4 regions of the Serratia sp. LTN-2 genome follow, and region 1 is predicted to be linked to each of the others. Evidence: predicted binding sites of a transcription regulator. Region 1 holds the regulator's gene; each other region holds the start of a gene.
The links. The regulator CRP, encoded in region 1, controls carbon source genes, mostly activating them, when cyclic AMP is high. The targets are predictions, from matches to a motif close to ATGTGANNNNNNTCACAT.
Positions count from the first base shown of each region.

Region 1 (8,042 bases):
GCCGAACAGTTCTCACGCATCGGCGTGCCGGTGTTCCTGTCGGATGTGAAGGGCGATCTGTCCGGCATCGGCGCCGAGGGCGTGCCTTCCGAAAAACTGCAGGCGCGTCTGGCGGCGATCGGCGTTACCGACTGGCAACCGCAGGCTTGCACCATTATCCCGTGGGATATTTACGGCGAAAAAGGCCACCCGATCCGCGCCACGATTTCCGATCTCGGGCCGTTGCTGCTGGGGCGCCTGCTGGATCTGAACGAGGTGCAAAGCGGCGTGCTGCAGCTGGTGTTCAAAATCGCCGATGACAATGCGCTGCTGCTGCTGGATATGAAAGACCTGCGCGCCATGGTGCAGTTCGTCGGCGATAACGCCAAACAATTCCAGACCCAGTACGGCAATATCTCTACCGCGTCGATCGGCGCCATCCAGCGTGGATTGCTGACGCTGGAAGAACAGGGTGCCAACCAGTTCTTCGGCGAGCCGATGCTGGACATCAACGATCTGATGAAAACCGACGCCAACGGTCACGGCGTGATCAACCTGCTGGCGGCGGACAAGCTGATCAATCAGCCGAAGCTGTATTCGGTGTTCCTGCTATGGCTGCTGGCCGAGCTGTTTGAACACCTGCCGGAAGTGGGCGATCCCGAACAGCCGAAGCTGGTGTTCTTCTTCGATGAAGCGCACCTGCTGTTCAACGACGCGCCGGCGGCGCTGCTGACCAAGATCGAACAAGTGGTGCGCCTGATCCGCTCCAAAGGCGTCGGCATTTACTTCGTCACCCAGAACCCGCTGGACATTCCGGACAGCGTATTGGGCCAATTGGGCAACCGCGTACAGCATGCTTTGCGCGCCTTTACCCCGCGCGATCAGAAAGCGGTGAAGACGGCGGCGCAAACCCTGCGCGCCAACCCGGCCTTCGATGCCGAAACGGCGATCACCGAGCTGGGCGTGGGCGAAGCGCTGGTGTCGTTCCTCGACGAGAAGGGCCGCCCGAACGTGGTGGAGCGGGCGATGGTGATCGCGCCGGAATCCAAGATGGGCATGCTTGGCGCGGAAGGGCTGAACAGCGCAATCAACAAGTCGCCGCTGTATGGCCGCTATGAGGATATGATCGATCGCGAGTCCGCCTACGAGAAGCTGTCGTCGGGTGGATTTGCCACCGTCGGCACCCCGCAGCAGGGGCAGCAACCGCAGGCGCAACAGCAACAACAGCAGGCGGGCGGCGGCCTGATGGACGGCCTGAACGAGCTGCTGTTCGGTTCCACCGGCCCGCGCGGCGGCAAGCGCGACGGCATCGTCCAGACCGCCGCCAAGAGCATGGCGCGCGATCTCGGCCGCCAGATCCTGCGCGGCGTGCTGGGGTCGATCACCGGCGGCCGTAAAAAGTAAGCGGAAATTATCGTCGGCAGCGGCGGGTTAAATCAGTAAACTGTGGCGGCATTTTTCTCTGCCGGACCTAACATGCTGCTGCTGATCGATAACTACGACTCCTTTACCTATAACCTTTACCAGTACTTCTGCGAATTGGGCGCCGAGGTGCTGGTGAAGCGCAACGATGAGCTGCAGCTGGCCGATATCGAGCGGCTGGCGCCGCAGCATCTGGTGATTTCCCCTGGCCCCTGTACCCCGAACGAAGCGGGTATCTCGCTGGCCGCCATTCGACATTTCGCCGGCAAACTGCCGATCCTCGGCGTGTGCCTGGGGCATCAGGCGCTGGGGCAGGCGTTCGGCGCCGAGGTGGTGCGCGCCCGTGCGGTGATGCACGGCAAAACCTCGGCCATTCGTCACCTGGGCGTCGGCGTGTTTCGCGGCCTGAGCGATCCATTGACCGTGACCCGTTACCACTCGCTGGTGCTGAAAGCCGAGACGCTGCCGGACTGTTTTGAAGTGACCGCCTGGAGCGAGCGCGACGGCGTGCGTGATGAGATCATGGGCATTCGCCACCGCACTTTGGCGTTGGAAGGCGTGCAGTTCCATCCGGAAAGCGTGCTCAGCGAGCAGGGCCACCAGCTGCTGGATAATTTCCTCAAGCGTTAATACTTTCGCGTTTTTTCGCCCGTCAGGCGTTTTGCGTTTGCGCTTGATTGGTTTTTTATGCATATTTCGTGATTATGTTTTCAATCTGACATCGAAATAGCGCTGAAAAACCTTCGGGGTGGAGCCGAAAATGACTGACAAATTCGCAGTGAGCCGCAGCACCTTTGACCAGGTTATCCTGCCTGTTTATGCACCTGCCCAGTTCGTGCCGGTGCGCGGCAAAGGCAGCCGGGTCTGGGATCAGCAGGGAAAAGAGTACATCGATTTTTCCGGCGGCATCGCGGTAACGGCGCTGGGACATTGTCACCCGGCGCTGGTCGACGCGCTCAAACGTCAGGGGGAAACCCTGTGGCATACCAGCAACGTCTTCACCAATGAACCGGCGCTGCGTCTGGCGAGTAAACTGATCGACGCCACCTTCGCCGATCGGGTGTTCTTCGCCAACTCCGGCGCGGAGGCCAACGAGGCGGCGTTCAAGCTGGCGCGCCATTACGCCATCACCCGCCACAGCCCATACAAAACCAAAATCATCGCCTTCTATAACGCGTTTCACGGCCGCACGCTGTTCACCGTTTCGGTGGGCGGGCAGGCTAAATACTCCGACGGGTTCGGGCCGAAGCCGGCCGACATTGTGCACGTGCCGTTTAACGATCTGGCGGCGGTGAAAGCGGTGATGGACGACCATACCTGCGCGGTGGTGATGGAGCCGATTCAGGGTGAGGGCGGCATTACGCCGGTCGACGCCGGCTTCCTCAAAGGCGTGCGCGAGCTGTGCGACCAACATCAGGCGCTGCTGGTGTTCGACGAAGTGCAGAGCGGCATGGGGCGCAGCGGCAAGCTGTTCGCCTACATGCATTATGGCGTGACGCCGGACATTCTCACCACCGCCAAGGCGCTGGGCGGCGGTTTCCCGGTCAGCGCCATGCTGACCACCGAAGAGATCGCGTCGGTGATGCAGGTGGGCACTCATGGCACTACCTACGGCGGCAACCCGCTGGCCTGCGCGGTGGCGGAGGCGGCGCTGGATGTGATCAATACGCCGGAGGTGTTGAGCGGCATTGAGCAGCGCCATGCGCTGTATGTGCAGGCTTTGCAGAATATCGGCGATAAATACGGTATTTTCACCGCCATTCGCGGTATGGGGTTGCTGATTGGCGCCGAACTGACGCCGCATTATCACGGCAGAGCGCGTGACTTCCTCACCGCCGCCGCTGCGCGTGGGCTGATGATCCTCAACGCCGGGCCGAACGTGATTCGTTTCGCGCCGTCGCTGGTGGTGGAGCTGCAGGATATCGAAGCCGGCATGGTGCTGTTCGAGCTGGCGGTGCAGGACGTGATCAACGCCTGAAGCCCGTGCGGCGAATAACGGGGCGCGGCATGCCGCGCCCTTATTGATCGCGCAGTTTGCGCTTGAGCCAGATGCCGTGGTGCGGGCGCTGGCGCCAGGCCAGCGACGAAATGGTATGCATCACGCTCAGGTGCGACAAAATGCGCCGCAAATGACGTTCCATCTCGGTGACGGGCATGTCCGGATGCAGATCTGGCGGCTGCATGATGCCGCTGTTGTCGCTGCTCGGGCCGTCGTATTCCAACCGCTGCTGGCAGCTTTGCAGCGCAATTTCACAGGTTTGCAGATAGGCTTCCGCCAGTTTCGGCGTCAGCATGTAGTGCTCGCGCGCCAAAATGGTCATGGCGTTCAGGTGTTCGACGATGAACTGGCTGTGCGTGACCCACAGCCGCATGTCCGCCAGATAGTTCGACGCGAACCCCGGCTCCTGCATCGCCTGATTGAGCGAGGTGAACAGCGCGTTGTGCGCCTGGTTGACCTGCATGCGGGTATAGGCCAATGCGGTGGCGTCCGGTTCCGGTTGCTTCAGCATCAGTCGCAGCGCGGCCTGATCGTTCTCCAGTGCCTGATGGGCATTCTTGCGCAGCAGCCCGCTTTGCCACTGCGGCCACAGCCAAATGGTGCCGCCGAACGCCAGCACGCAGCCTATCAGCGTATCGATCAGACGCGGCACCAGAAAATGCGAGCCGTTCAGCGCCAGCAGCTGCAGGGTGTAAACCGCCGTGACCGTAAAGCCAATCACCGACAGCCCGTAATTCTTGCGCGAAACCAGGTAGGCCAGCAGCGTGATCACCAGCATGATGCTCAGCGTTTCTCCTTCCGGCAGCTGCAGCTGCAACAGCCCGGCCGCCAGCAATAGCCCGGCAATCGTGCCCAGCGCACGGTGCTGAATACGCACCCGGGTGGCGTTATAGCCGTTTTGACTCACCAGCATGATGGTGAGCAGGATCCAGTAAGGCTTCGGCAGGTTGAAAACCGCACCCAGGCTGCTGCCGACCGCCAGCGTCACCCCCAGCCGCGCGGCGTTGCGCAGGGCGGTGGATTTGAACGACAGGTAGCTGGCCAGCGCCGGCCAAAACGGCAGGCGGTGCTGGCCGGGCATCAGGTCGCGGCGGTACAGCGGATGCTGGGTGCGCAGCAGGCGAGCGATGCGGCTGAAGTGGTAATAACAAAACTGGCCGACCGGGTTATCGGGATGCTGCGCCGCCATTTTTTCCAGCGCCGCCAGTTCGTGGCTCATGGAGAAGCGCTTCGAATGTTGATGGTAGAGAATATCGTGCGCCACCACGCGCAGCCGGCCGGCGATCACCTGAGCGTTGCGGCGAATGATCGCTTCGGCCTGGCTCTGCTCCACCAGTTTTTGCACCTCCTCCGGCAGATGCAGGCTGACGGTGATGTGCTCCTGCAGATCCATCGCCACCTGAAAGGCGCGCTGCAGGCGCTTTTGTTCGAGGTTGTTGGCGTGCGGCAGGAAATTGAGCTGTTGGTATAAAAGGCTGATCAGATCCATCACCTTTTGCTGGCGCACCAGCAGCGGCGGCAGCGCGGTTTGCGGGTCGGTGTGTTGGGTCAGCAGCGAATACTTGGCTTCGAAGTAGTCCGCCAGTTCCAGATAAAGCTGGCTCAACGTCTCGCGCATCGGCTGCTCTTTCCACAGTTTGAACCAGAACCAGGTGAATAAGCCGTACCAGGCGGTGCCGATCGCGTACAGCAGCGGCGCCTGCCAGATTGGTACCGTGCCAGCCATGCTGAGAGCGAAGATGGCGGCCACCAGCGCCGCCGGCAACAGCCGGGCGTGCAGCGGGCTGATTTCGCCAGTGACGCCGAGCAACAGCGCCAGACCCAGCATCAGTGCCGGCAGCGGCAGATGCCACAGCAGGGCCTGTTGCAGCAGCAGGCTGCTGAGGGCGAACAGCGCACCGCCGACGATCAGCCGTTTAAAGAAGCGCTTATGCGGCGTGTCGAGACCGGCGATATTGCAGCAGGCGGGCACCAGAGAGAACATCAGGCCGAGCTGCAGTTGGCCGATCAGCAGGCCGAACAGCACCGGCAAGCACAACACCAGCGTTTGTCGCAGTGCGTAATTGACTTCCGGGTGGTAGATCAGACGACGCCACATGGCAGCGAGCAGATAAAAAACGGCGCAGATTGCGCCGTTTTTTCAGGGATTAACGGGTGCCGTAGACGACAATGGTTTTGCCGTGGGCGGAAATCAGATTTTGGTCTTCCAGCATTTTCAGAATACGGCCAACGGTTTCGCGCGAGCAGCCGACGATCTGGCCGATTTCCTGACGGGTGATTTTGATCTGCATGCCGTCCGGGTGAGTCATGGCGTCGGGTTGCTTCGCCAGATTCAGCAAGGTTTGCGCGATGCGGCCGGTAACGTCCAGGAAGGCGAGGTTGCCCACTTTTTCGGAAGTGACCTGCAGGCGGCTCGCCATTTGGGCGGACAGACGCATCAGGATGTCCGGGTTCACCTGGATCAGCTGGCGGAATTTCTTGTAGGAAATTTCGGCCACTTCACAGGCGGTTTTCGCGCGAACCCAGGCGCTGCGCTCCTGGCCCTCTTCGAACAATCCGAGCTCGCCGATGAAATCCCCCTGGTTGAGGTAGGACAAGATCATCTCTTTACCTTCTTCATCCTTGATCAGCACCGCGACGGAGCCTTTCACGATGTAGTAAAGCGTTTCGGCCTTTTCACCTTGGTGAATCAGCGTACTCTTCGATGGATATTTGTGGATATGGCAATGAGACAGGAACCATTCGAGAGTAGGGTCTGTTTGCGGTTTGCCGAGAACCATTCGCTGTTATCCTCTGTTGTTATCGCTGCCTTGTGTCACAGGGGTCAGAGTTCCCTGTAAAACCCGCCTGTAGCCGCTGTTATGAGCGAGGGCTACCGGCAAGTTTTGAGGCGTGTCATAAAAATACGCTGTCGCTCTAGCATATTAACTTGCCGTAAGCGCTGCAAGCTACATTCTGTTAACATACCGGTAAAGGAGCCTTTCTCTGGGCGTTTCCCTGAAATGCAGTGTCCCGGAAAGATTTATTGCGGCTCTGTTTGTAGCACAGAGTAAGGCGGGTGTCTCGTGTTGTCTCGCTTCAGCATGATTAGCATCAGGTTACGTTGCCTGTTTCTATGCGAAAGCGTACTCTGATTTTAAGAAATCAACCGGAGTGACCAGAATGCAGGCAAGAGTTAAATGGGTGGAAGGGTTAACGTTTTTGGGTGAATCGGCCTCCGGCCATCAGGTACTGATGGACGGCAACGCCGGCGATAAAGCGCCCAGCCCGATGGAGATGGTGCTGATGTCGGTAGGCGGCTGCAGCGCGATCGACGTGGTGTCCATCCTGCAAAAAGGGCGCAATGACGTGCGCGATTGCGAGGTGAAGCTGACCTCCGAGCGCCGCGAAGAAGCCCCGCGGCTGTTCACCCATATCAACCTGCACTTCATCGTCACCGGTCAGGATCTGACCGACAAGATCGTAGAGCGAGCGGTGAACCTGTCGGCGGAGAAATACTGCTCGGTGGCGCTGATGCTCAACAAAGCCGCTACGGTGACCCACAGCTTCGAGATCCGCCAGCCGGCGTAATCGAGACGGAGCGCGGCCAGCCGCCGCGCTCAATGCGCTTATTCGATCTTCTTGCCTTCCAGCAGCCGCTGCACCAGCGGCGCCATGATCAGCTCCATCGCCAACCCCATCTTGCCGCCCGGCACCACCAGCGTATTGATGTGCGAAATAAACGATCCTTGCAGCATCGCCAGCAAATAGGGGAAGTCTATCTGATCCAGCCCGCGGAAGTGGATCACCACGAAGCTTTCATCCAGTGACGGAATGGCCTTGGCGGCGAACGGGTTGGAGGTGTCCACCGTCGGCACGCGCTGGAAGTTGATGTGGGTGCGCGAGAACTGCGGCGTGATGTAGTTGATGTAGTCTTCCATCGAACGCACCACCGAATCCATTACCGCTTCGCGGGAGTGGCCGCGCTCGCCGGTATCGCGGATCAGCTTCTGGATCCATTCCAGGTTGACGATCGGCACCACGCCGACCAGCAGATCGACATGTTTGGCCACGTCATGGTGCTCGGTGACCACGCCGCCGTGCAGCCCCTCGTAGAACAGCACGTCGGTCGGCGCCGGCAGCGGCTCCCACGGGGTGAAGGTGCCCGGCACCTGATTGTATGGCACCGCTTCGTCGTAGGTGTGCAGGTACTTGCGCGAACGGCCGGTGCCGTTCTTGCCGTAGTCGATAAAGCTTTGCTGCAGCAGGCCGAAGTCGTTGGCCTCGGGGCCGAAATAGCTGATGTGTCTGCCCAGATCGCGCGCCTTGCGGATCGCCGCGTCCATCTCCGGCCGGGTATAGCGGTGGAAACTGTCGCCCTCCAGCTCGGCGGCGCGAATGTTGAGCTGCTGGAAGATTTTGCGGAACGCCACGCTGGTGGTGGTGGTGCCGGCGCCGCTGGAACCGGTCACCGCGATAACGGGATGTTTGGCAGACATGGTGGTTGTCACTCCGTGTTGAATGCGCCGGCGTCAGGGGATTATTGTGGCTCTTGTTGACGCTCTCTATGTCAGGAAAAAATGGTGCGCGCTGGTTTGCAATGCCCCATTGTTACCTGATTTTTTCCGTCAGTCATAGAACCGAGCGCCACTAAATTTCTTCC
Region 1 covers NZ_JCAXDO010000010.1:190,815-198,856, forward strand. Annotated here, with positions in the region: gene AC6BYQ_RS19000 (helicase HerA-like domain-containing protein) at 1-1,383, shown strand, start outside; gene AC6BYQ_RS19005 (aminodeoxychorismate synthase component II) at 1,456-2,031, shown strand; gene argD (bifunctional acetylornithine/succinyldiaminopimelate transaminase) at 2,162-3,379, shown strand; gene AC6BYQ_RS19015 (YccS/YhfK family putative transporter) at 3,420-5,498, opposite strand; gene crp (cAMP-activated global transcriptional regulator CRP) at 5,548-6,180, opposite strand; gene AC6BYQ_RS19025 (OsmC family protein) at 6,563-6,970, shown strand; gene AC6BYQ_RS19030 (phosphoribulokinase) at 7,009-7,878, opposite strand; gene AC6BYQ_RS19035 (YheU family protein) at 8,030-8,042, opposite strand, start outside.

Region 2 (8,042 bases), on a different contig from region 1:
TCCTGTTCACTGCTGCACAGCCCGATCGATCTGAGCGTGGAAAGCCGTCTGGACGAAGAAGTGAAGAGCTGGTTCGCCTTCGCGTTGCAAAAATGTGCCGAGCTGGCGCTGCTGACTGCGGCGCTGAACGCGCCCGACGCGGCGAAACAGGCCGAACTGGACGCCTACAGCGCGCCGATCCGCGCCCGCCGTCAGTCGAGCCGTGTACACAATGCGCAGGTTGAGCGCCGTCTGGCCGCTATCACCGCGCAGGACAGCGAGCGCCACAGCGCTTACGCCGAGCGCGCCAGGGCGCAGCGCGAACGTTTCAACCTGCCGGCCTGGCCGACCACCACCATCGGTTCGTTCCCGCAGACCACCGAGATCCGCGGCCTGCGCCTGGACTTCAAGCAGGGCCGTCTGGACGGCAGCAACTACCGCACCAGCATCGGTGAGCACATCAAACAGGCGATCGTTGAGCAGGAGCGCCTCGGGCTGGACGTGCTGGTGCACGGTGAAGCCGAGCGCAACGACATGGTGGAATACTTCGGCGAGAACCTGGACGGCTTCGTGTTTACCCAGAACGGCTGGGTGCAGAGCTACGGTTCCCGCTGCGTGAAGCCGCCGGTGATCATCGGCGATGTCAGCCGCCCGGAAGCCATCACCGTCGAATGGGCCAAATTCGCCCAGTCTCTGACCGACAAGCCGGTAAAAGGCATGTTGACCGGGCCGGTGACCATCCTGTGTTGGTCGTTCCCGCGTGAAGACGTGACCCGCGAAGTGATCGCCAAGCAGATTGCGCTGGCACTGCGCGACGAGGTGGAAGATCTGGAAAAAGCCGGCATCGGCATCATTCAGATCGACGAACCTGCGCTGCGCGAGGGGCTGCCGCTGCGTCAATCCGATTGGGCCGCCTATCTGAACTGGGCGGTGGACGCCTTCAAGCTGAACGCCGCCGTGGCGCGGGATGATACCCAGATCCACACCCACATGTGTTATTGCGAGTTCAACGACATCATGGACTCCATCGCCGCGCTGGACGCCGACGTGATCACTATCGAGACCTCGCGTTCCGATATGGATCTGCTGGAAGCCTTCAAAGAGTTCGAATACCCGAACGAAATCGGGCCGGGCGTCTACGACATCCACTCGCCGAACGTGCCGAGCGTGGAATGGATTGAAGCGTTGCTGCGTAAAGCCGCGCAGAATATCCCGGCTGAACGCCTGTGGGTTAACCCGGATTGCGGCCTGAAAACCCGCGGCTGGCCGGAAACCCGCCAGTCGCTGGCCAACATGGTATTGGCGGCGCAGCGCCTGCGCGAGCAGGCGTGATGAGTGCGGCGTATTGACCGCCGCTTATAGATTTACTGGTGTGATGATTGGGCGCTTCGGCGCCCTTTTTTATGCGGGGGAGGTTACTTGACGCCGTGCTGGGCGAACCACGCCAGCATGCGCTGCCAACCGTCCTGCGCCGCTTCGGCGTTGTAGCTGGGGCGATAGTCGGCGTTGAACGCGTGCCCGACACCGGGGTACACCACGATTTCAGCATCAGCGTTGGCGGCGCGGATCGCCTGACGCATGGTTTCCACCGTCTCCAGCGGAATACTGCTGTCCTGCCCGCCATACAGCCCCAGCACCGGCGTCGACAGGTGCGTTGCGACATCGACCGGATGCTTCGGTGAATTCAGCGTTTTTTCACCCACCAGCTTGCCGTACCAGGCGACCGCCGCCTTCAACTGCGGGTTGTGCGCCGCATACAGCCAGGTAATGCGGCCGCCCCAGCAGAAGCCGGTGATCGCCAGCTTGCCGGCGTCGCCGCCGTGGCGGATGGCCCAGTGCGCGGCGTGGTCCAGATCCGACAGCACCTGGCGATCCGGCACCTTGGTCACCAGTTGCTGGAACAACTCGCCGATATCGGTGTAGTTATTGGCGTCGCCCTGGCGGAAATAGAGCTCGGGCGCGATCGCCAGATAGCCCTGTTTCGCCAGGCGGCGGCACAGATCCTGAATATGTTCATGTACGCCGAAGATTTCCTGCACCACCAGCACGATGGGGAAGGGGCCGTTATGGTCGGCGGGTTTGGCGACGTAGGCCGGCAGCGCGTCTCCCTGAGAAGGGATGGTCGTTTGCCCGGCGTGAATGCCCTGTTCATCGGTGATAATCGCGGAGGCGGCCAACGGCGCGGCGGCCGGGGCGAATCCCCCCTGAGCCTGTTCTAATGTCATCACATGTTCGGTTTTCATTGCGGTCTCCGTGCAATAGAAAAAAGCGCTGAGATTAACTATAGGAAAGATTACCCATTATTGGCGCTGCGTGGAGCACTTTCGGACAAGTCGATAAAAAACGGCTAATTATCTGGCTTTACGGCATTTTTAGGCGCTTTTTATCATGTTATTGCGGGTTTTGGCCCACGTAATTGCCATAAGGTGCGTTAGATGGCTTTTTTGTCCCTAAGCAGCCGATAAGATAGGGTTATTTCTGGTTGTTGAGCTAAATAGTTTCAACCGGCAACCAACGGGGAGAGGTGGCAAGCTTTGTCGGCTAGACTGAGGTTCAGCAAGAGAGTGCTGGCGGCGCTGTCTCGTTATTTTGTGATAAAAATCACAAAAAATATGTAGCATGTAATTTGTTTCTCTTTTCATAGTGACTGTCGTCACGAAAATAGGCGACGATTTTCAGTAGAGTGCTTTTTTGTTCCTCCCAATAAACATGATCCATGAGGAGTCTCGTATGTCTCAGTCTGACGTTTTTCATCTCGGCCTCACCAAGAACGATTTACAAGGGGCCCAGCTTGCCATCGTGCCGGGCGATCCGCAGCGCGTAGAGAAGATTGCCAAGCTGATGGAAAATCCGGTGCATCTGGCCTCCCATCGTGAATTCACCACCTGGCGCGCGGAGCTGGACGGCAAGGCGGTGATCGTCTGCTCCACCGGCATCGGCGGCCCGTCTACCTCTATCGCGGTGGAAGAGCTGGCGCAGCTGGGCATCCGCACCTTCCTGCGCATCGGCACCACCGGCGCCATTCAGGCGAACATCAACGTCGGTGACGTGCTGGTCACCACGGCGGCGGTACGCCTCGACGGCGCCAGCCTACACTTTGCGCCGATGGAGTTCCCGGCGGTCGCGGACTTCGCCTGCACCACCGCGCTGGTGGAAGCGGCCAAAGCCAGCGGCGCGACCACCCACATTGGCGTAACCGCCTCTTCCGATACTTTCTACCCGGGCCAGGAACGTTACGATACCTACTCCGGCCGCGTGGTCAGCCGTTTCAAAGGCTCGATGGAAGAGTGGCAGGCGATGGGCGTGATGAACTATGAAATGGAATCCGCCACGCTGCTGACCATGTGCGCCAGCCAGGGCCTGCGCGCCGGCATGGTGGCTGGGGTGATCGTCAACCGCACCCAGCAAGAGATCCCGAACGCCGAGACCATGAAAAACACCGAAAGCAAAGCGGTGCAGATCGTGGTGGACGCCGCTCGTCGCCTGCTGTAATCACCTTCCCTGAACGGGCCGCCGACGCGGCTCGTTTTTCCATTCGCGACTAATCTGTTACGGTGATACTCCTCAGCGCTGCGCCGATGGCCGCCGCGCGTTGTCAGAACAACAACAACGAGGACGTTTATGACCGCCCAGATCCTGCTTCATCCTTCGCTTGCGCCGCTCGACGGTGGCATCAATTTCCGTGACTTCGGCGGCAACGGCGTGGCCGATGGGCGCCGCATCAAGCGCGGCCTGCTGTTTCGCTCCGGTTCCCTCGAGCGGCTGACGGAAAACGACTGCGCCTTTCTCGCCGGTGTGCCGGTGCGTTCGGTGCTGGACTATCGCGATGCCGACGAAGTGCAGGCCAAGCCGGATATTCTGTGGAATGGTGCCGACTATCATCACGTGCCGGCCAACCCGCTGAGCAGCGAAGTCAACGCCAACCTGGAGAAGCTCACCAACGAAACGCTGGCCGCTTTCGACGCCCGCGCGTTCATGCTGGAACTGTATCGTCGCCTGCCGTTCGGCAATGCAGCCTATCAGCGGCTGGCGCAGCTGCTGAGCAATCCTGGCGGCGGCGCCATCGTGCAGCATTGCGCGGTCGGCAAGGATCGCACCGGGGTCGGCTCGGCGCTGGTGCTGTTCGCGCTGGGGGCCGACGAGGCGACCGTGCTGGAAGACTATCTGCTGACCGAAACCACGCTGGCCGCTTTCCGCGAGCAGATGCTGGATCAGCTGTCTATCAAGCTGAATGCGGCGGCGCTGGAGCAATTCGCCTACGTGCTCAGCGCGCGTGAGGAGTTCCTGATGACCGCGCTGGGCTGCATCCGTCAGCAATACGGCTCCACCGACCGCTGGCTGGAGGCGGAATATGGTCTGGGCGCGGCACAGCGCGAAGTGCTGCAGGCGTTCTACCTCGAGTAAATCGCCGCGTGTTTAACCGGGGTTTAACTCGCCCCGGCCTATCCTAAGCGGTGAATTATCGCGTATCAGGAGCCCCGCATTGAGCCTCAATGACGTTATCAACTGGGTCAGCGACGTCGTGCGTCAGCACGAAGGCTGGGCCATTCCCATCATCTTTTTCCTGGCGTTCGGCGAGTCGTTGGCGTTTTTGTCGCTGCTGTTGCCGGCCACGGTGATCCTGCTGGCGCTGGGCGCGCTGATCGGCGAAAGCGGCATCGCCTTTTGGCCGATTTGGGCCGCCGCCGCCGTCGGGGCATTTTTCGGCGACTGGCTCTCTTACTGGATCGGCTACCACTATCAGGATCGCGTGGCCCATATGTGGCCGCTGTCGCGCAATCCGCAGTTGCTGGCGCGCGGGCACGCGTTCTTTGAACGCTGGGGCGTGCTGGGCATTTTCATCGGCCGCTTCTTCGGCCCGCTGCGCGCCGTGGTGCCGCTGGTGGGCGGCATTTGCGGCATGCCGCAGCGCTACTTCCAACTGGCCAACGTCACGTCGGCGATGATCTGGGCGTTCGGTATTCTGGCGCCGGGGGCATTCGGCATCAAGTGGCTCAGCCAGTGGCTGGGTTGATTTCTCGCTAAATTGCGCAGCGCTGCGCAATATTGTGCGTGGCTGGCAAAATCAGGCTGGACATCCATACAGCCTCCCCTTAACGTGACGGGCAATGGGCGTGCAAAACGCCGCAACGGCAAGGTGCAACAGGAGGCAGGGTGGATACCAGTCTGATTTATGGGATTGGCGGCGTAGCGATCGGCATGCTGTTGGGGTGGCTGATCGCCAGTCTGCGGGTGCAGCAGACGCATGCGCAACATGAAACCGAGCTGCGGTTGCTGGAGCAAGCGTTGCAGCAGGCGCAGCAGGAAACGGCGGCGCGGCAGGAAACGTTGCAGCGCCACGAGCAACAGCTGCGCCAGAGCGAGCTGGAGCTGCGCAATCTGCACAGCCAACTGGCGGCCGGGCATGAGAAGCTGCAACAGCTCAACCATTGGCGCAACGAATGCGAACTGCTCAATCAGGAGCTGCGTGCCCAGCGCGAGGTCAATAGCGCGCAAGAAGCCGAACTGCGCGAAGTCACCATCCGTCTGGAAGAGACGCGCATGGCGGCGGAAGAGAAGCAACGCCTGCTTATCAACAGCGAACAGCGGCTCACCACCCAGTTTGAAAATCTCGCCAACCGCATTTTTGAACACAGCGGCCGCAAGGTTGACGAGCAAAATAAGCAAAGTCTGGATCGTTTACTGTTGCCGCTGCGCGAACAGCTGGACGGTTTCCGCCGTCAGGTGCAAGACAGCTTTGGCCAGGAGGCGCGGGAGCGCCACACGCTGACGCACGAGATACGCAATCTGCAGCAGCTGAACGCGCAGATGGCGCGCGAGGCCATCAACCTCACCAAGGCGCTGAAAGGCGACAACAAGACGCAGGGCAACTGGGGCGAGGTGGTATTGAGCCGGGTGCTGGAGGCCTCAGGCCTGCGCGAAGGGCACGAATATGAAACGCAGGTCAACGTGCGGGTGGATCACCAGAGCCGCATGCAGCCCGATGTTATCGTGCGTCTGCCGCAGGGCAAGGATGTAGTGATCGACGCCAAGATGTCGCTGATCGCCTACGAACGTTATTTCAACGGTGAAGACGAAGTGGAGCGCGAAGCGGCGCTGAGCGAACATATCGCTTCGCTGCGTGGCCACATCCGCATGCTGGGCCGCAAGGACTACCAGCAATTGCCGGGGCTGCGCTCGCTGGATTATGTGTTGATGTTCATTCCGGTCGAACCCGCCTTCCTGCTGGCTATCGATCGCGAGCCGGAGCTGATCAGCGAAGCGCTCAAGCACAACATCATGCTGGTCAGCCCGACCACGTTGCTGGTGGCGCTGCGCACCATCACCAATCTGTGGCGCTATGAACATCAGAGCCATAACGCCCAACGCATCGCCGATCGCGCGGCGAAACTGTATGACAAGATGCGGCTGTTCGTGGACGATATGTCCGCGCTGGGGCAGAGTCTGGACAAGGCTCAAGGCAGTTATCGTCAGGCGATGAACAAACTGAGCGAAGGCCGTGGTAATCTTATTGGCCAAATTGAAGGTTTTCGCGCGTTGGGGGTTGAGGTCAAACGGCCGATCAACCCGCTGCTGGCGCAGCAAGCCGGCGCGCAACACGATGAAGCGGAAGAGGCGAACGACGACGATGTCGCCGCGCTGCCGCAGATGAACGACGATGATGATACCGCCGGGGAACCGGGCTTCGTTTCGCACGGCTGAGGCCGTGGTGAGGTGGGGTATTCCCCGGGCTTCTGGTACACTCATCCACACAAAATTGACTGAATAGCAGGCAGGACAATGGCAGATCAATCGCAGGAAACCACCGATTTCGGTTTTCGCACCGTCGCTAGAGACGAAAAACAGGCCATGGTGGCGGACGTTTTTCATTCGGTAGCGGCAAAGTATGACGTGATGAACGACCTGATGTCGTTCGGCATTCACCGTATCTGGAAGCGTTTCACCATTGACTGCAGCGGCGTGCGCCGTGGGCAGCGCGTACTGGATCTGGCCGGCGGCACCGGCGACCTGGCCGCCAAGTTCTCCCGCATGGTGGGCGAGCAGGGGCAGGTGGTGCTGGCGGACATCAACGATTCGATGTTGAAAATGGGGCGCGAGAAGCTGCGCGATCGCGGCATTGTCGGCAACATCAACTACGTCCAGGCCAATGCGGAAGCGTTGCCGTTCCCGGACAACTACTTCGATTGCATCACTATCTCCTTTGGCCTGCGCAACGTCACCGACAAAGACAAAGCGCTGCGTTCGATGTTCCGCGTGCTGAAGCCGGGCGGCCGCCTGCTGGTGCTGGAGTTCTCCAAGCCGCTGCTGGCGCCGCTGAGCAAAGCCTACGACGCTTACTCCTTCCACGTGCTGCCGAAGATCGGCGAGCTGGTGGTGAAAGATCCGGACAGTTACCGTTACCTGGCGGAATCGATCCGCATGCACCCCGATCAGGAAACCCTGAAGGGCATGATGGGCAACGCCGGTTTTGAAAACGTCACCTATTTCAACCTGACCGGTGGGATTGTCGCCCTGCATCGCGGCTTCAAGTTCTGAGAGGGAGATGCCGATGCTGTTTACCCCTCTGCTGACCGGTGCGCTGGAAACCTCGCTGAATAATCTGCTGTTTCGCGATCGCAGCATGAAAGCCGCCCGCCAACGTTTGGCGGGCAAGGTGCTGCGCATTGAACTGGAAGAGTTGGCTTCGCCGCTGGTGCTGGTGTTCAGCGAACTGCGCGTGGATGTGCTGGGGCAGTCTGAAGACAGCGCTGATTGCACGGTGCGCAGCCGCATTCCCTCCTTGCTGAAGCTGCGCGATCGCCAGCAGTTGCCGGTGCTGATGCGCAGCGGTGAATTGACGGTGGAAGGCGATATTCAGGTGGTGCAACAGCTGGTTGGCCTGCTCGATCTGGCGGAGTGGGATCCGGCGGAGTGGCTGGCGCCCTACATCGGCGATATCGCCGCTCAGGGCATCACGCAGGCGCTGGGAAAAGGTGCCTCGTTACTCAAGACCGGATTGATGCGTCGGCAACAAGACATGGCGGAGGCGCTGACCGAAGAGTGGCGTCTGGCGCCGGGGCCGC
Region 2 covers NZ_JCAXDO010000006.1:259,550-267,591, forward strand. Annotated here, with positions in the region: gene metE (5-methyltetrahydropteroyltriglutamate--homocysteine S-methyltransferase) at 1-1,311, shown strand, start outside; gene AC6BYQ_RS14720 (dienelactone hydrolase family protein) at 1,395-2,222, opposite strand; gene udp (uridine phosphorylase) at 2,710-3,471, shown strand; gene AC6BYQ_RS14730 (tyrosine-protein phosphatase) at 3,601-4,383, shown strand; gene AC6BYQ_RS14735 (DedA family protein) at 4,463-4,993, shown strand; gene rmuC (DNA recombination protein RmuC) at 5,134-6,681, shown strand; gene ubiE (bifunctional demethylmenaquinone methyltransferase/2-methoxy-6-polyprenyl-1,4-benzoquinol methylase UbiE) at 6,760-7,515, shown strand; gene ubiJ (ubiquinone biosynthesis protein UbiJ) at 7,529-8,042, shown strand, end outside.
Region 2: udp (uridine phosphorylase) is a predicted target of CRP. The motif match lies at 2,569-2,586, and genes of this name have one in related genera.

Region 3 (8,042 bases), on a different contig from region 1:
GCAATACCGAACAGAGGTTGCCTGAACGCGGATCCCAACCCTGCTCTCGCGCCTGCTTCTTGGTGACGTAATAGTCCGGCAGGCGCTGATGCTGCTGCAGGTAACTCACCACCGTTTGCTGCTGCGTGAGCCGATCGATGCTCTGCGGCTGCCCCGCCGATGCCGGTGCCTGCGTTACCGCCGGGTTGCCGCCGATCGCTCGGTGCTCGTTGCCGCGCAAGGCGCTGAAAACGGCGATAACGACGGCGATGACGATCGCCAACAGAATCCGCTTGTTCATGACATTCCCTGAAATTATGCCGCGGGAGGCGCCGCAGCTCCCCCAGGCTAGTTAGGTATATAGCCGTTCTGGATGAAACTAAGATGACCGCCGCGTAACGTTTTCGCGGCGGCGAAGGTTTCATCCATTCATGACAATGATGCCACTTTCCAGCCGTTCTGGCACTCGGAGTCTCTCTGAAAACGGGCCGTCTCACATGAGACGACCCGCCGTGCCAGGCATTGCTTTCAGTATAGTCAGGGAAGGCGCCGCATCGCGCGGCGCAACAGGTGGGAACGCATCAATCGATCAATGCGTGACGATAGCGATGCAGCATGTCGGCCAGGCGTTTCACCGGCCCGGTGACGCTGAGCGGTGCCTGATTGTCTACCAGCTTTTGCTGGTACTCGTTCATTTCACCCAGCAAGCGATCGTAGTAATAAGCGCGCTTGACGTCGTTCTTGGCGGAGACCACCCGATCGGCGGTGCTGCGGATCTGGCGGTGGAAGGCCGACAGCTCTTCGCTGATCGGGATTTCCGCCCGCTGCATGCGCTGATGGGCGATGATCAGGTTCAGCGCCAGACGATACTTGGCGATATCGTTCGGGAACATCATCAGCAGCTGGTTAAGCTGCTGATACAGCGCCGGCAAGTGGTTCTGCCGGCGGCGCGCCGCCTTGGTGGTCAGCGCCGACACCGCGCTGCTGACGAATTGGTTGAGCAACGTGCGGCCGGTGCGTTCGCGCGAATTGTCGCGGATCAGCAGCAGCACCATCAGCCCGACGCAGCTGCCGAGGAACTGGCCGAGCGCCCCGTCGAGAAACTGGGTCACGTTAAACTCCATTGGGTTGCTCAGCACCAGAATGTTGATGGTCCCCGCTAACAGCCCCAGCGAACCGAGCCGCCGCTTTTGCACCTCGATACCGATGAAAAACGCCAGCAGACCGAGGCTGAGACACAACAGCAGAATGCTCTGCTGCGTCGCCGGCAGGATCACCATGAAGAACAGGGAACCGACCGGGATCGCCGCCAGCATCCCCAGCACGAAATCCATCGCCACCATGCGTGGCGCCGGGGTGCGCATCGCCAGCGAAGTGATCACCGCGATGATCACCATAAAACCGCTGCCGGATGTCCAACCGGTCCACAGCCACAGCAGGCTGCCGAAGGCCGTCGCCACGAAGGTGCGCAGGCCGTTGATCATCGCGTGGTGCCCTTCCGCCGAGGTCGGTTTGACCACGGTTTCTTTGCTCAACACGTCCTCTTCAACCGCGCTGATGCTGCCGTTGGTATGCACGCCCTTCGACAGCAGCAGGTAGCGCGTCGCCGCGCCGACCCAGCCGGTGATGGTCGGCAGCGTTTCATCGGAGCGATGGGTGGTCAGCACCTGGCGCAGCAGCTTCATGCGTTTGTGGATCTCCGGCGGGTTTTCCGCCGGCACCATCAGCTGCTCCCGCAGGCTCGCTTGCAACGCGTCCGGGTGATTCAGCAGGATCAGATAGGTTTCGCAGGCCTGAGTGATCAGCGTCAGCGACAGGGTATGCAACGCTTTTACCCGGCGATTGACCTTCTGCCAGCGCGAGGACTCCATCATCAGGTTGTTGCGCATGCCGTCCAGCGCCGTGGTGCTCTTCACCAGGTTGCTCCAGGCGCGGTCGATGTCCTCTTTATCGGCGTTGCTGATGCACATCTGCAGCAGGCGGTATTGCTCCACCAGCAGTTGATCGACCGCCCGATCGATGTCCTGCTTGATCGAGCGCGGCGAAAACAGCAGATCCGCCAGCACGGCGCTGACGATCCCCAGCACGATCTCGCTGCAACGCTCAATAGCGAACTGCGGCGCTTCCAACAGATGCGCTTCGCTGGTGGCGACGGTGACGATGATGATCAGCGCGGTATAACCGGCCAACCCCCAGGCGTAAGAGTTTTCCACCTTGATCAGCGAAGAAATCCAGGTGCAGAACCCGGCCCAGATGCAGCACAGCAGCAGCATTACCACCGGCGCGCGGGCGGTGGTGATGATAATGATCAGGCCGACGAAGCAGCCGATAAAGGTGCCGATGATGCGCAGCCAGCCGCGATGGCGGATGGCGCCGGAGAAGGGTTCACCGCCGGCGGCAAAGGCCGGGCCGGCGGCGACGATGGCAGCGGTCATCGCCGACCACCGCGGGGTTTCCAGATTGAGGTGGAAGCCGACGAACAGCGCAAACACAATCGCGAAGCTGAGTTTGAAGGCAAATCTCAGCCGGATGAAGGTTGGGCTGTTCATCAGCCGAACTCACGCAGCCGGTGCATCAGGCGCACAAAAGGCGAGCCGCTGTCGGCATTGCGGTCGTTCTTGCCGACGATCACCACGGTCGCGGTAGTGCCGGCCGGGTACGGATGCTGCTGATCCTTGGCGTCCAGCAGGATCTTCACCGGCACGCGCTGCGCCAGGCGCACCCACTCCAGGTTGCTGTCGATCGACGCCAACCCTTTGCTGTTGACCGTGCTGCTGCTGTTGTTTACCGCCGCCGCCACGCTGTCGACGGTGCCATGCATGATGCGGTTGCTGCCCAGCGGGGTGATCTCCGCGCGGTCGCCCTTATTCAGGCCGCTCAGCTTGGTTTCTTCCAGGTAAGCCAGGATGTAGAAGGAGTCTTTCTTCACTAACGCCACCGCCACCGAGCCGCGAGTGATGTATTCGCCGGCGTGTACGTTGAGGTTGGTGATCCAGCCATCGGCCGGGGCGCGCACCGTGGTGCGTTCCAGATCCAGCTGCGCCAGCTCGCGCGCCGCTACGGCCTTCGCCAGCTGGTGCTGCACGGTCTGCAGCGAGTTGTTCGACTGGTCGATCTCTTCCTGCGACATCGCCTGCACGCCCAGCTTCACGCGGCGGCCGGCCTCACGCCGTTTTTCCGCCGCCAGCGCTTGATAGTAGGCGACGTCGGCGCCGGCTTCCGCCAGGGCCTGCTCATAGCGCGGCCGATCGACCACGAACAGCACCTGCCCTTTTTTCACCAGCTGGTTGTCCACCACCGGCACGTCGGTCAGCAGGCCGCTGACGTCCGGGGCGATCGCCACCACGTCGGCGGTGAACTTGGCGTCGCGCGTCCACGGCGACTCGGTGTAAAACACCCAGGCCTTGAACACCGCAACGATCCCCAGCAGCACAAGAATCAAAGTGATCGCGATCCGGGTTATTTTTATCGAAAAATTTTTCACAGCGACCTCAAACAAAAAGACATGAAATCAAATAAAACAGGCAGCAATACAGCGCGGTGTTAAACAGCGCCGGATGCCAGACAAAATCGTAAATCCCCGTCGGCTGCAGCAGGCGGCGCAGGAGAAAAAACAGCGCCAGCGACACCAACAGCTCGAAAAACACCGGCGGAAACGACAGTCCGAAGATGACCATAACCGGAAGCAAACTCATCACTTTTTCCTTATTGTTCACTGCGCCGGGGGACGACGGGCCTTGCCATTCACATTCTCTTTACATTTTAGCGTGCGCGCGCCACAAATCTTGACCGGACAGCTTGTCCAGGTCACGAACCCGAAAAAAGGTTAAACTTTGGGGCAGACATCCACGACAGGGATTGCGAGGGTGCCGGAGGAGCGGCAGGATTGCAGGGCCGCTCGCTCTCGCACGTTGGTAAGGTCTATTCACCCGACCACGTTATATTAGCCTGCTTACTATCAAGGCATCAACAATCTGTGATCTAAATCACTTTTAAGCCAGAGTGAATAATGGAAAGATTAAAACGGATGTCGGTATTCGCCAAAGTGGTTGAGTTCGGGTCGTTTACCGCGGCCGCGCGCCAACTCGACATGAGCGTTTCATCGATCAGCCAAACCGTCTCGAAACTGGAAAATGAGCTGCAGGTCAAGCTGCTGAACCGCAGCACGCGCAGCATCGGCCTGACCGAAGCCGGCAAAATCTACTATCAGGGCTGCCGGCGCATGCTGCAGGAAGTCAGTGAAGTGCATGAGCAGCTGTATGCGTTTAACAATACGCCCGCCGGCACGCTGCGCATCGGCAGCTCCTCCACCATGGCGCAAAACGTGCTGGCGAACATGACCGCCGAAATGATGAAAGAGTACCCGGGCCTGACGGTCAACCTGGTGACCGGCATACCGGCGCCGGATCTGATCGCCGACGGGCTGGATCTGGTGATCCGCACCGGGGCGCTGCAGGATTCCAGCCTGTTCTCTCGCCGCCTGGGGCAGATGCCGATGGTGGTGTGCGCCGCCAAAAGCTACCTGAGCCAGCACGGCACGCCGCAGAAACCGAGCGACATGGTTAACTTCTCCTGGCTGGAATACAGCGTGCGGCCTGACAGCGAATTTGAACTGATGTCGCCGGAAGGCATCACCACGCGCATTTCGCCGCAGGGGCGCTTCGTGACCAACGACTCCTCCACCATGATCCGCTGGTTGAAAAACGGCGCCGGCATCGCCTACGCCCCGCTGATGTGGGTGATCGAAGAGATCAAACGCGGCGAGATCGAGATCCTGTTCAAAAGCTACCATTCGGATCCGCGGCCGATCTACGCGCTCTATACCGAAAAGGACAAACTGCCGCTGAAGGTGCAGGTGTGCATCAACTATTTAACCGACTATTTCGAGCGCGTAGCGGCGGTCTATCAGGGCTATCGCTGAGCGGCGCTCAAATAGCGGCGCGCCAGCGCGCCCAGCAGCATCAGCGCCAACATGCCGAGGCCCCATAGCAGCCAAACGGCGTAACCCGCCCAGGTCAGCAACAGAGGAAAATAGCTCGCCAGACCGCTGCCCAGCTGTTTCAGCCACGGCAGCCAGGCGTCCAGCATCGTCTGCGGCACCAGGCTCAGCGCGCCGTTTACCGGCAGGGATGCGTCGCCGGCCGCCTCCGCCAACGCCGGGAGCCAGGCCAGCATACCGGCAACGCCCCAGGCCAGCAGCGTCCACAGCACCATCGCGCCGAGCAACAGCGCGAGCGTCCAGCCGCCCCGGTTCACGGTACGCCGCCGCCGCACTGCGGGCAAAAGCGGCTGCCCGGCGGCAGCGGCGCGGCGCACTGCCCGCAGGTGGCGCTCACCGCGGCAAACGGCTGGCCGCAACGGTGACAGTAACGCGCGCCCGATTTATTCACCGCCTGGCATTCCGGACACTGCGGCCCCTGATCGCCATGCTGGCTATAGCGGTTGCCATGATGCCCGCCGCGGTGACCCGCGCGCTGATGACCGCCGTTAACACCACCTTGCCCCAACAACCTTTTCAGTAAGCTCATCACGCCTCTCCTCTGTGCATTAACGCTGAACCTCACTGTAAACCCTGGAGTAAACTCCAGGGTAAAGCCCGGCGAGCAGGATTTACGTTTCATTACATCGAATGATCGGCAAGGCTTTGATGTAGTTAACAAAATTCGCATCGGCATTCCCCCACCTCGCCGCACTGCGTTATGCTGCGGGAACCTCTCCCTGCATCAGGAATAACCATGAAAAAAATCATACTGGACTGTGACCCGGGGCATGACGACGCTATCGCCCTGCTGCTGGCCTGGGGCAATCCGCAGATCGACCTGCTGGCGGTCACCACCGTGGTGGGCAACCAAACGCTGGACAAAGTGACGCGCAACGCCCTGGCGGTGGCGCGCATCGCCAATATCACCGGCGTGCCTTTCGCCGCCGGCTGCCCGCGCCCGCTGGTGCGCAATATCGAAGTGGCGCCTGACATTCACGGCGATTCCGGCCTCGATGGCCCGGTATTGCCGGAGCCCCACCTGCAGTTGGATACGCGCCATGCGGTAGATCTGATCATCGATACGGTGATGGCTCATCCGCCCGGCAGCGTGACGCTGGTGCCGACCGGCGGCCTGACCAATATCGCCATGGCGGTGCGCAAAGAGCCGCGCATCGCCGAACGGGTCAAGGAAGTGGTGTTGATGGGCGGCGGCTATCATGTGGGCAACTGGAGCGCGGTGGCGGAATTCAATATCAAAATCGACCCCGAAGCGGCGCACATCGTGTTTAACGAAAAATGGCCGCTGACCATGGTCGGGCTGGATCTCACCCACCAGGCGCTGGCCACGCCAGCAATCTGCGAACGCATCGCCGCCCTCGGCACCCGGCCGGCCACGTTCGTCGGCGAACTGCTGGCATTCTTTGGCCGTATGTACCAACAGGCGCAGGGCTTTAGCGCCCCGCCGGTACACGACCCCTGCGCAGTCGCCTACGTGATCGATCCCAGCGTGATGACGGTGCGCAAGGCACCGGTGGATATCGAACTGACCGGCACCCTGACGCTAGGCATGACGGTGGCGGACTTCCGCGCGCCGCCGCCGCCGGATTGCCACACCCAGGTGGCGGTCAAACTGGATCAGGATAAATTCTGGGATCTGGTGGTGGATGCGCTGGAGCGGATCGGTGAGGTGGAGTAAGCGAATGAGAGACGAGATTAACGCGCTTTTACGGGCGCGTTAGTCTGCACCATATCGCGTCAAGCGTGAGGCTCAGGCCATGGCCTCTTTTATTTTCAAGACAGCAGAATATTCCTAACAATAGAGCATTAAATAAAAACCATGAAAAACACTCAAAGACGAGAAAAATCTTAATAAAAATAAAATCACAGCACTCAAATCAAATATGAAAAAAAGCGACAGATGAAGATAAAATAAATTGCGGTCGCTACACCGGTATTGGCAACATAAACTTAACAGAGGATTGACGCCTTTATTCTCCGTCTTGCCTGTCGATGCAACCCATCATCGTACTCACCCACTGCGCCAGCCCACACCAAAGATGAGTTCAATTGATTGATTTTAATTGAAAATTTAAATTGCTTAATGAAGAATTGACTGAATCGCAATAGATTTGAGAAAATGACACCTCTATTTTTTACACACCGAAAATGCCTTTTACAGGTGAACCAATGCGGCTTAACCTTTCTTTATGCAAGCAGCACCCCGCAATTCTCAGCGTGAAAATAAATTATCATTTAGACATGAATGATTTTAAATTTTCATAATATTTTTAGGAATTGAAGCATCAGCGAATTTAAACACCGTAATAAAAGACAGGGAATAATAAAAACATGCATTCAATAGACGATATCGAGACATGGCGGGTTTACCATGACCGATAAATCCCCCGTTAACATACCGACTGCCGCCGTGCTGCCCCTGCTGCTGATCTGGATGGCGGTGATTTTGCCGGTTTATCACCCCAACATGGGCGGCGGTGGCCTGGCGCTGCCGCAAAATATTCTGGCCTGGAGCGCCATGGCGCTCACTACGCTGATAGTGGCCTTCACCGTTTGCCTTGGCCGTACCCGTCTTTCGCTTACCCCTACCGCCCGGCTGTTGCTGCTCGGCATCGCCGTGCTGGCGCTGCCGCTGCTGTATACCCGCCCCGAGTGGCGCGAAGATGCCCTGTGGCGCTGCGCCGGTTTGCTCGGCGGTTGGCTGTTCTATGTCGCCTGCCTGCAGCTGCGCCCAACTCCCCGGCAGCGCAGCCTGCTGCTGTACGGCCTGCTGTTCGCCGTCGGCGTTCAGGCATTGCTGGCGGCTCTGCAGCTGTTCGCCCCTGCGCTGGCCTGGGTATCCCCTAACGGCAACCGGGTCTACGGCGTCTTTCAGCAGCCGAACGTGCTGGGCAGCTTTATCGCCACCGGGCTGGCTTTGGCACTCTGGCTGCTGCTTGCCCCTCTCTCTGCGCCGGCACGGCGGCGGCAACTTCCGCTGCTCGCGCTGCTGATCGTTTTCTCCGCCCTGCTGGTGCTGATTCAATCGCGCGCCGCCTGGCTGGGCGGGGCATTGGCGGCTGCG
Region 3 covers NZ_JCAXDO010000009.1:86,209-94,250, forward strand. Annotated here, with positions in the region: gene AC6BYQ_RS17635 (ribonuclease) at 1-280, opposite strand, end outside; gene aaeB (p-hydroxybenzoic acid efflux pump subunit AaeB) at 561-2,528, opposite strand; gene aaeA (p-hydroxybenzoic acid efflux pump subunit AaeA) at 2,528-3,463, opposite strand; gene aaeX (p-hydroxybenzoic acid efflux pump operon protein AaeX) at 3,471-3,674, opposite strand; gene aaeR (HTH-type transcriptional activator AaeR) at 3,989-4,900, shown strand; gene AC6BYQ_RS17660 (hypothetical protein) at 4,891-5,235, opposite strand; gene AC6BYQ_RS17665 (zinc ribbon domain-containing protein) at 5,232-5,507, opposite strand; gene uriH (uridine-preferring nucleoside hydrolase UriH) at 5,715-6,656, shown strand; gene AC6BYQ_RS17675 (PglL family O-oligosaccharyltransferase) at 7,350-8,042, shown strand, end outside.
Region 3: aaeR (HTH-type transcriptional activator AaeR) is a predicted target of CRP. The motif match lies at 3,954-3,971, and genes of this name have one in related genera.

Region 4 (8,042 bases), on a different contig from region 1:
GCGGCCAAACACCTCCGCCGCCTTGCCGTTGTCCAGCACCGCCTGCAGTTTGGCGCGCGCGTCGGCCTCGTCTTGCGCCAGGCCGCCGGACAGCAGCATCTCGACGCACAGCGCCAGCGTCACTTCCAGCAGACGCGGATTGCGGTATTCGCCGGTCAGGAAGCGCACCGCTTCGCGCACTTCCACCGCGTTACCGGCGCTGGAGGCCAGCACCTGGTTCATGTCGGTCAGCAGCGCGGTGGTCTTGCAGCCCGCGCCGTTGGCCACGCCGACGATCGCCTGCGCCAGATCTTGCGACAGGGCGTAGGTCGGCATAAAGGCGCCGGAACCGACCTTCACGTCCATCACCAGCGCATCCAGCCCTTCCGCCAGCTTCTTGGCCAGAATGGAGGCGGTGATCAGCGGGATCGAATCCACGGTGGCGGTAATGTCGCGGGTGGCGTAAAAACGTTTGTCTGCCGGCGCCAGCGAGCTGGTCTGGCCGATGATCGCCACGCCGACGTCCTGAATGATTTTACGGAAGGCGTTATCGTCCGGGAAAATATTGAAGCCCGGAATGGCTTCCAGTTTGTCCAGCGTGCCGCCGGTATGCCCCAGGCCGCGGCCGGAGATCATCGGCACATAGCCGCCACAGGCCGCCACCATCGGGCCGAGCATCAGCGACGTCACGTCGCCCACGCCGCCGGTCGAATGCTTGTCGACGATCGGGCCATTCAGCGCCAGGCTCTTCCAGTCCAGCACGGTGCCGGAATCGCGCATCGCCATGGTGAGCGCCACGCGCTCCGGCATGCTCATGTCGTGGAAATAAATGGTCATCGCCAGCGCGGCGATCTGCCCTTCCGACACCACGTTGTCGCGAATGCCGTTGATGAAAAAGCGGATTTCCGCTTCGCTTAACGGCTGGCCGTCGCGTTTTTTACGAATAATTTCTTGAGCCAGGAACAAGGCATCCCCCTGTGTCGCCGAGAGTCGGTGCAGACGGGCGCGCCTGGCGCCCGCCAACGAAATCGATCAGTAGCCGCCACCGGCGGTCTGGGTCTGGTGGCCCAGCGCGGTCAGCAAGCTGGCCAGCAGACTGGAAGCGCCAAAGCGGAAATGCCGCGCGTCGGCCCAGCCCTCGCCCAGAATACGATCGGCAAGTTGCAGATAATGCAGCGCGTCTTCCGCAGTGCGCACGCCGCCGGCCGGCTTGAAGCCCACCGTCTTCGCCACGCCCATATCGCGGATCACCGACATCATCAGCTCGGCGCTCTCCAGTGTGGCGTTAACCGGCACCTTGCCGGTGGAGGTCTTGATAAAGTCAGCCCCGGCCTTGATGGCGATCTCGGACGCCTTGCGGATCAAATCGGCCTGTTTCAGTTCGCCGGTTTCGATGATCACTTTCAGCAGCACGTTGGCCGCCTGGCAAGCCTGTTTGCACTGTTTCACCAGCTCGAAGCCAACCTGCTCGTTGCCGGCAATCAGCGCACGGTAAGGGAACACCACGTCCACTTCATCCGCACCATAGGCGATCGCCGCGCGGGTTTCCGCCAGCGCGATGTCGATATCGTCATTGCCATGCGGGAAGTTGGTCACGGTGGCGATACGAATGTCCGGCGTGCCTTGCTCGCGCAGCGCCTTACGCGCCACCGGAATAAAACGCGGGTAAATGCAGATGGCCGCCGTGTGGCCGGCCGGGCTGTTGGCCTGACGACAGAGCGCGATCACTTTCTCATCGGTATCGTCATCATTCAGCGTGGTTAAATCCATCAGGTTCAGCGCACGTTGCGCTGCTGCGGTTAATTCGGTCATAAAACTCTCCAACTGAGTACCTGGGTGTTGGCGAGCGGACTTGGTTCCATGAAGATAGCGCTGGGGAACGGCGTTCCCGCGGCGGCAACTGAGATCCTTCTCACCGCACATGGCCACCCGCCTTGCGGCCGGCCAGTAATAGCTATTTGAACACGAATGCCGGGGGCGATTCGCGTTCAGCGTCACACTATATGAAATAGCACTGTAACAGACCGGAATTATATGTGAAGAACATCACAAAATAACGCGATATCGTTCACAAATTCGCTAAAGAAGCGGCTGAAGATCGCGGGTGCGGCAAGCACCCGCGTTGCTTAGAGTATAGGCGGAGTCCCGCGATCGGTCGCACCGTCGCGGGCTCTGGGATGGCTTACAGCGCCAGGAAGAAGCCGGCGATGGTGGCGCTCATCAGGTTGGAGAGCGTGCCCGCCGCCACGGCCTTCAGGCCGAAGCGCGCGATGTCGTGACGACGGTTAGGCGCCATGCTGCCCAAACCGCCCAGCAGGATCGCCACCGAGGAGAGGTTGGCGAAACCGCACAGCGCAAAGGAGATGATCGCCTTGGTGTGGGCCGACAGCACCTGCAGGCCTTCCGCCGCCACCACGTCGTCCGGACGCAGATAGGCGCCGAAGTTCATGTAGGCGACGAACTCGTTGACGATGATCTTCTGGCCGATAAACGAACCGGCGGTCATCGCCTCGCTCCACGGCACGCCGATCAGGAAGGCGATCGGCGAGAACACCCAGCCGAGGATCAGTTCGAGCGACAGCTGCGGATAATCGAACCAGCCGCCGATACCGCCGAGAATGCCGTTAAGCAAGGCGATCAGCGCGATAAACGCCAGCAGCATCGCACCGACGTTCAGCGCCAGCTGCATGCCGGAAGCCGCACCGGAAGCCGCCGCGTCGATCACGTTGGCCGGACGATCTTCTTCGGCGATCAGCTTCATCGCATCGTCTTTATCGTGGGTCTGCTCGGTTTCCGGCACCATCAGCTTGGCGAACAACAGCCCGCCCGGCGCCGCCATGAAGGACGCGGCGATCAGGTATTCCAGCGGCACGCCCATCTGCGCGTACCCCGCCAACACCGAACCGGCCACCGAGGCCAGGCCGCCGCACATCACGGCGAACAGTTCCGATTGGCTCATGGTGGCGATATACGGACGCACCACCAGCGGCGCTTCGGTCTGGCCGACGAAAATGTTGGCGGTCGCCGACAGCGATTCGGTGCGCGAAGTGCCCAGCAGCTTATGCAGGCCGCCGCCCAGAACGCGGATCACCAACTGCATGATGCCGAGGTAGTACAGCACCGCAATCAGCGAGGAGAAGAACACGATCACCGGCAGGACGCGCAGCGCGAACACGAAGCCACCGCCGCCGAACACCTCGAACATCTTGTCGGACACCAGCCCGCCGAAGATGAACGAAATGCCCTGATTGCCGTAGGCGATAACGTTTGCCACACCGTTAGACATACTGCCGAGGATGCTGCGGCCCAGCGGCACGTACAGCACCAGCGCACCGATGCCGACCTGAATGATGAACGCCCACACGACGGTGCGCAATTTGATGGCCCGGCGGTTGCTGGAGAGCAGCACCGCAATGGCGATCAGCACCGCCATGCCAACCAGACTCATGATGAGTTGCATGCAAAGTTTCCCTGTTGCAAAAAATAAAATACATCCCTGCTCATGAAGAGAGGTCTGCTATTGGAGAGTTTCGGGGGGGATTATACTGAGCGAGGTCACCCTCGCACCGATTTATGTCACAAATGTATACAACGAGACGCAAATGAAAATCTTATAACGTGACGCAGGTCACGTTATGGTCATCTCAGTTCGGCATGGCGAACAGCGCCTGAGTATTGCGTTGCAGGTGGGCGGCGATCTCGTCGGCCGGTTCCGGCCGCAGCGCGCACAGCGTTTGAAACACCTCGGCGGCGCGTTCGGGGCGATTCGGCTGCCCCTGATAGCCGGCCAGCGGCATATCCGGCGCATCGGTCTCCAGCAGCAGCGCCTCGAGCGGCAGCTGCGCCATCACGCCGCGCGTTTTCTGCGCCCGCTCATAGGTGATAGTGCCGCCCACGCCGATATAATAGCCAAGGCGAATAAACGCCTGTGCCTGCGACAGGCTGCCGGCGAAGCCGTGCACCACGCCGCGACGCGGCAGCTGTATGCGCCGCAGCGCCGCGGCCAGCTGATCGTGAGTGCGGCGCGAGTGCAGGATCACCGGCAGGTCATGCTGTTTCGCCAGCCTCAGTTGGGCCAGCAGCACGCTTTGCTGCCGCTCGAACTGCGGGTTGTCCATATACAGATCGAGCCCGATTTCCCCCACCGCCACCAGCTTGTGCGGCCGTTCGGCCAGCAACGCCGCCAGCTGTTCCAACTGCGGTTCATGATGCTGCGCGATATACAGCGGGTGCAGCCCCAGCGCGGCGAACAGCGGCGCGTGCTCCTGCGCCAGCCGCAGCACCCGCGCGAAGCGATCGGCGGTAACCGTCGGCACGATGATGCGCTGCACGCCGGCGTCGGCTGCCCGCGCCAGGCTCTCGGCCTCATGCCCGGTAAAGGGTGGGAAATCGAAATGGCAGTGGGTATCGGTAAAGGCGTAACTCACAGCGCGCCCCCTTCACCCGGCGGCAGATCGCCCGGCAGGATAATTTTCGGCGCCGCCACCGCGGCCTCCGGCTGCGCGCCCAGATCGGACGGCATGGCGATATCGGTCACGATCGGCGAAGGCATTCTGACGTTCTCCGGCTGGATCAGACGGCGCGACAGCGATTTCTTCACCTTCATGCCGTCCGGCTCCGGCTGCGCCATCCACTGGCCGACGGTGGCCAGGAAGTAACGGCCGCAGCGGCGCCCCAGATGATAATCCTGATTGAGCGAACCCAGTCGGCTGCCCAGCGCATTGCTGGCCAGCGGCTTCGGTGGAAAGATTTCGAAGATGCGCAGCTTGCCCGGCGGCTTCTCGATAAAGCGCTGGATGCGGTGGTAGCTTTGCTCGTGGTGCTGCAGGATGCGCACCATCTGCTGCAGACTGCTGTCGCTCAGCCAGTGCTCCATGCGCTTCATCCACTGCGGGGTGTAGTACATCTGCGAAGGGACGGTGCGGATCACCACGATGGTGTCGGCGCCGCGACGGTAGGCCTCTTCCACCGGGATCGCATCGCTGATGCCGCCGTCCTGATAGCTGACGCCATCCAGCTCCACGCCCTGACGATAAAAGCCGGGAATGGCACTGGACGCCTTGATGGCCGGCAGCCAGCGTTCACGCTGCGCCGGCAGATAGGTCGGTTCAAAATCATCGCTGCGGCAGGCGCACAGCAGGAACTCGCGCCCATCGGTGAGGTGTTGTTCCGCCACGTCCATCGCCAGCGGCATCTGTGCCGCCGCCGTGTCGACCAACCAATCGAGATCGATCAGATGCCCGCCGCGTACGAAACGCAGCGGATTGAAAAATTGCGCCGACGTAGTGTAACGGGTGATCACTCGACGCGCGTAGCCCATCTGGCCGCAGATGTAGGCGGACAGATTTTGCGCGCCGGCAGACGTGCCGATCAACAAATCGAAAGGGTTAAAGCCCGCGCGCTGAAACTCGTCCAACACGCCGGCGGTGAAAATGCCGCGCTGGCCGCCGCCTTCGCAGACCAACGCCATTTTTCCTGGCCGAAAGGGTTTAGACGCCAGCGGTTCTATATTGCCGAGCGTGATGGGTATTCTGTATCCCAACTTGGCATCCTCAGTGAGACGTTTTTTCCGAGGATACCGCGTCTCGCTCTCTTCCGTAATCCTCTTGCAGCACGCCGGCGAGGAAATCATTGCTGCCGACCAGCCAGGCGCAATCGCTGCCGGACCATTCGGCCCACGCCTGCCATACCTGGCCTTTCAGCTGTTTCCAGCGTCCGACGACGATATCGCTGTTCATGGCCGGCCCTCCCGACGTGAGAAAAGGAATTAAGCTTTGTTACAGTTTACAGGAAAATGCCGGCCGGCTAAGGGCGCCGGCGGCCGGTGAATAGGCTGACCAGGAACAGGATGATGCCGACGACGAACACCACCTTGGCGGCCCAGGCGGCGGTACCCGCCAGCGAACCGAACCCCAGCGCCGCAGCGATAAGCGCGATGACTAAAAAGATAATGCCCCAACGAAACATAAGCTTCTCCTTACCATTGTGAAAAAATCGCTGCTGTCTCCCGCCCCGACAACGGGGCATCGACGGCAAATCAGTTTCTTTTTTTGGTGGTACACGTCGGGCCGCCTTCACGGCCCGACAGATGCGGCTTGTTGTGACTTGTTACGGGCGCCTGGCGGGATTACTGCTTGACCACCAGGTCATTTTTCACGCTTTTCACGCCGTCGATGGCCTTGGCGATGCTTTCCGCACGCTCAGACTGCGCCTGCGTTTTCACTTCGCCGGAAAGCTGCACCACACCGTCGGTGGTTTCCACTTTCACATTGCGCGACGGCACGATGTCGTCGGCCAGCAACTTGGCTTTCAGCTCGCTGGTGGTGGCGGTGTCGCCGGCATACGATTTGATCGACTGGTTGGCTTCATCTTTCACGTGCAGCTTGTCGCTGACGGTCTTGACGCCTTCCACCTTACCGGCAACCGCGACCGCATGTTCCGCCTGCGCCTGGCTGCCGACGAACCCGCTCAGGGTCACCGTGCCTTTTTCGGTTTTCACCGAAATGTCAGAACTTTTGATGGTCTTATCTTCCACCAACGCACTTTTAACTTTAGCCGTTATCGCGCTGTCATCCATGTAACCGTCAACTTTTTTCATGGAGCTATCGATTTTGGCACCGGCACTATCCGCGGCGTTAGACGCCTTGTTGAGCAGACTGTCTTCGGCCAGCGCACTGCCGCTCACCAAAACAGAACCCAATACGACAGCCATCAGCGAGTGTGCAAATTTGGTCTTTTTCATCGATCTCTTCCTTTTGTTGGGGGCCCTCAGCGCCAGAGCGCCGGAACCCTGCGGCCGCCTTCACGCGGCCTGCTCGGTAAATACTTCATCATCGCTATACGATTAAGCGTTCACGACAGGAGTACTGCAACCGTCGTGCCAACTCAATAAATACATTTAAAATCAAACATATAAATCATTACGTCGGATTTTTAATCAAAAAACTGTCGCCTATTGACGACAGACTAAGTGACACAAAACGGTAAAATAGCCATCTCATTGATATTCAAGGAAACACACTGTCTCCTATCGGCAACACATTGGAATAAGTCACCAAATAACCAACGCATTACAGTGATTTACTCTCAAACAATGTGTGGGCATCTTGTTAAACATAGACCATCAGACGAAAAACGCAGGCCAAACGAACGCTGCCTGGCGACATCGGTTTGCGGCATAAAAGGTGAGGAAGTTTTATTAATTAGCGGAGTGAGGATGAGGGAGGTTGGCAGGGCGCACCGGGCGCCCTGCCGATTTATCAGTGTTCGCGCGTCTTGCGGAAGGTCACGTCAGGATAGCGTTCCTGCGTCAGGTTGAGGTTCACCATGGTCGGCGCGATGTAGGACAGGTTGTCCCCACCGTCCAGCGCCAGGTTGATCTCGTTCTTGCGCTTGAACTCTTCGAACTTTTTCACGTCGTCGCACTCGACCCAGCGCGCGGTCGACACGTTGACCGACTCATACAGCGCTTCCACGTTGTACTCGCTCTTCAAGCGCGCCACCACCACGTCGAACTGCAGCACACCGACCGCGCCGACGATCAGATCGTTGTTGGCGATCGGACGGAATACCTGCACCGCGCCCTCTTCGGACAGCTGCACCAGCCCTTTCAGCAGCTGTTTCTGCTTCAGCGGGTCGCGCAGGCGAATGCGGCGGAACAGTTCAGGCGCGAAGTTCGGAATACCGGTGAACTTCATGTCTTCACCCTGGGTGAAGGTATCGCCGATCTGAATGGTGCCGTGGTTGTGCAGACCAATGATGTCGCCCGGGTAGGCTTCTTCCACGTGCGAGCGGTCACCGGCCATAAAGGTCAGCGCGTCGGAGATCACCACGTCTTTGCCGGTGCGCACCTGGCGCAGCTTCATGCCCTTCTCATAACGGCCGGACACGACGCGCATAAAGGCCACGCGGTCGCGGTGCTTCGGATCCATGTTGGCCTGGATCTTGAACACGAAGCCGGTGAATTTCTCTTCCGCCGCCGTCACTTCGCGGGTATCGGTTTTGCGCGGCATCGGCGCCGGCGCCCAGGCCACCAGGCCGTCCAGCATGTGATCCACGCCGAA
Region 4 covers NZ_JCAXDO010000008.1:206,255-214,296, forward strand. Annotated here, with positions in the region: gene deoA (thymidine phosphorylase) at 1-945, opposite strand, end outside; gene deoC (deoxyribose-phosphate aldolase) at 1,012-1,791, opposite strand; gene AC6BYQ_RS17005 (NupC/NupG family nucleoside CNT transporter) at 2,162-3,439, opposite strand; gene AC6BYQ_RS17010 (TatD family hydrolase) at 3,624-4,406, opposite strand; gene AC6BYQ_RS17015 (patatin-like phospholipase family protein) at 4,403-5,521, opposite strand; gene AC6BYQ_RS17020 (CsbD family protein) at 5,532-5,717, opposite strand; gene AC6BYQ_RS17025 (DUF1328 domain-containing protein) at 5,785-5,946, opposite strand; gene osmY (molecular chaperone OsmY) at 6,107-6,721, opposite strand; gene prfC (peptide chain release factor 3) at 7,239-8,042, opposite strand, start outside.
Region 4: deoC (deoxyribose-phosphate aldolase) is a predicted target of CRP. The motif match lies at 2,014-2,031, and genes of this name have one in related genera.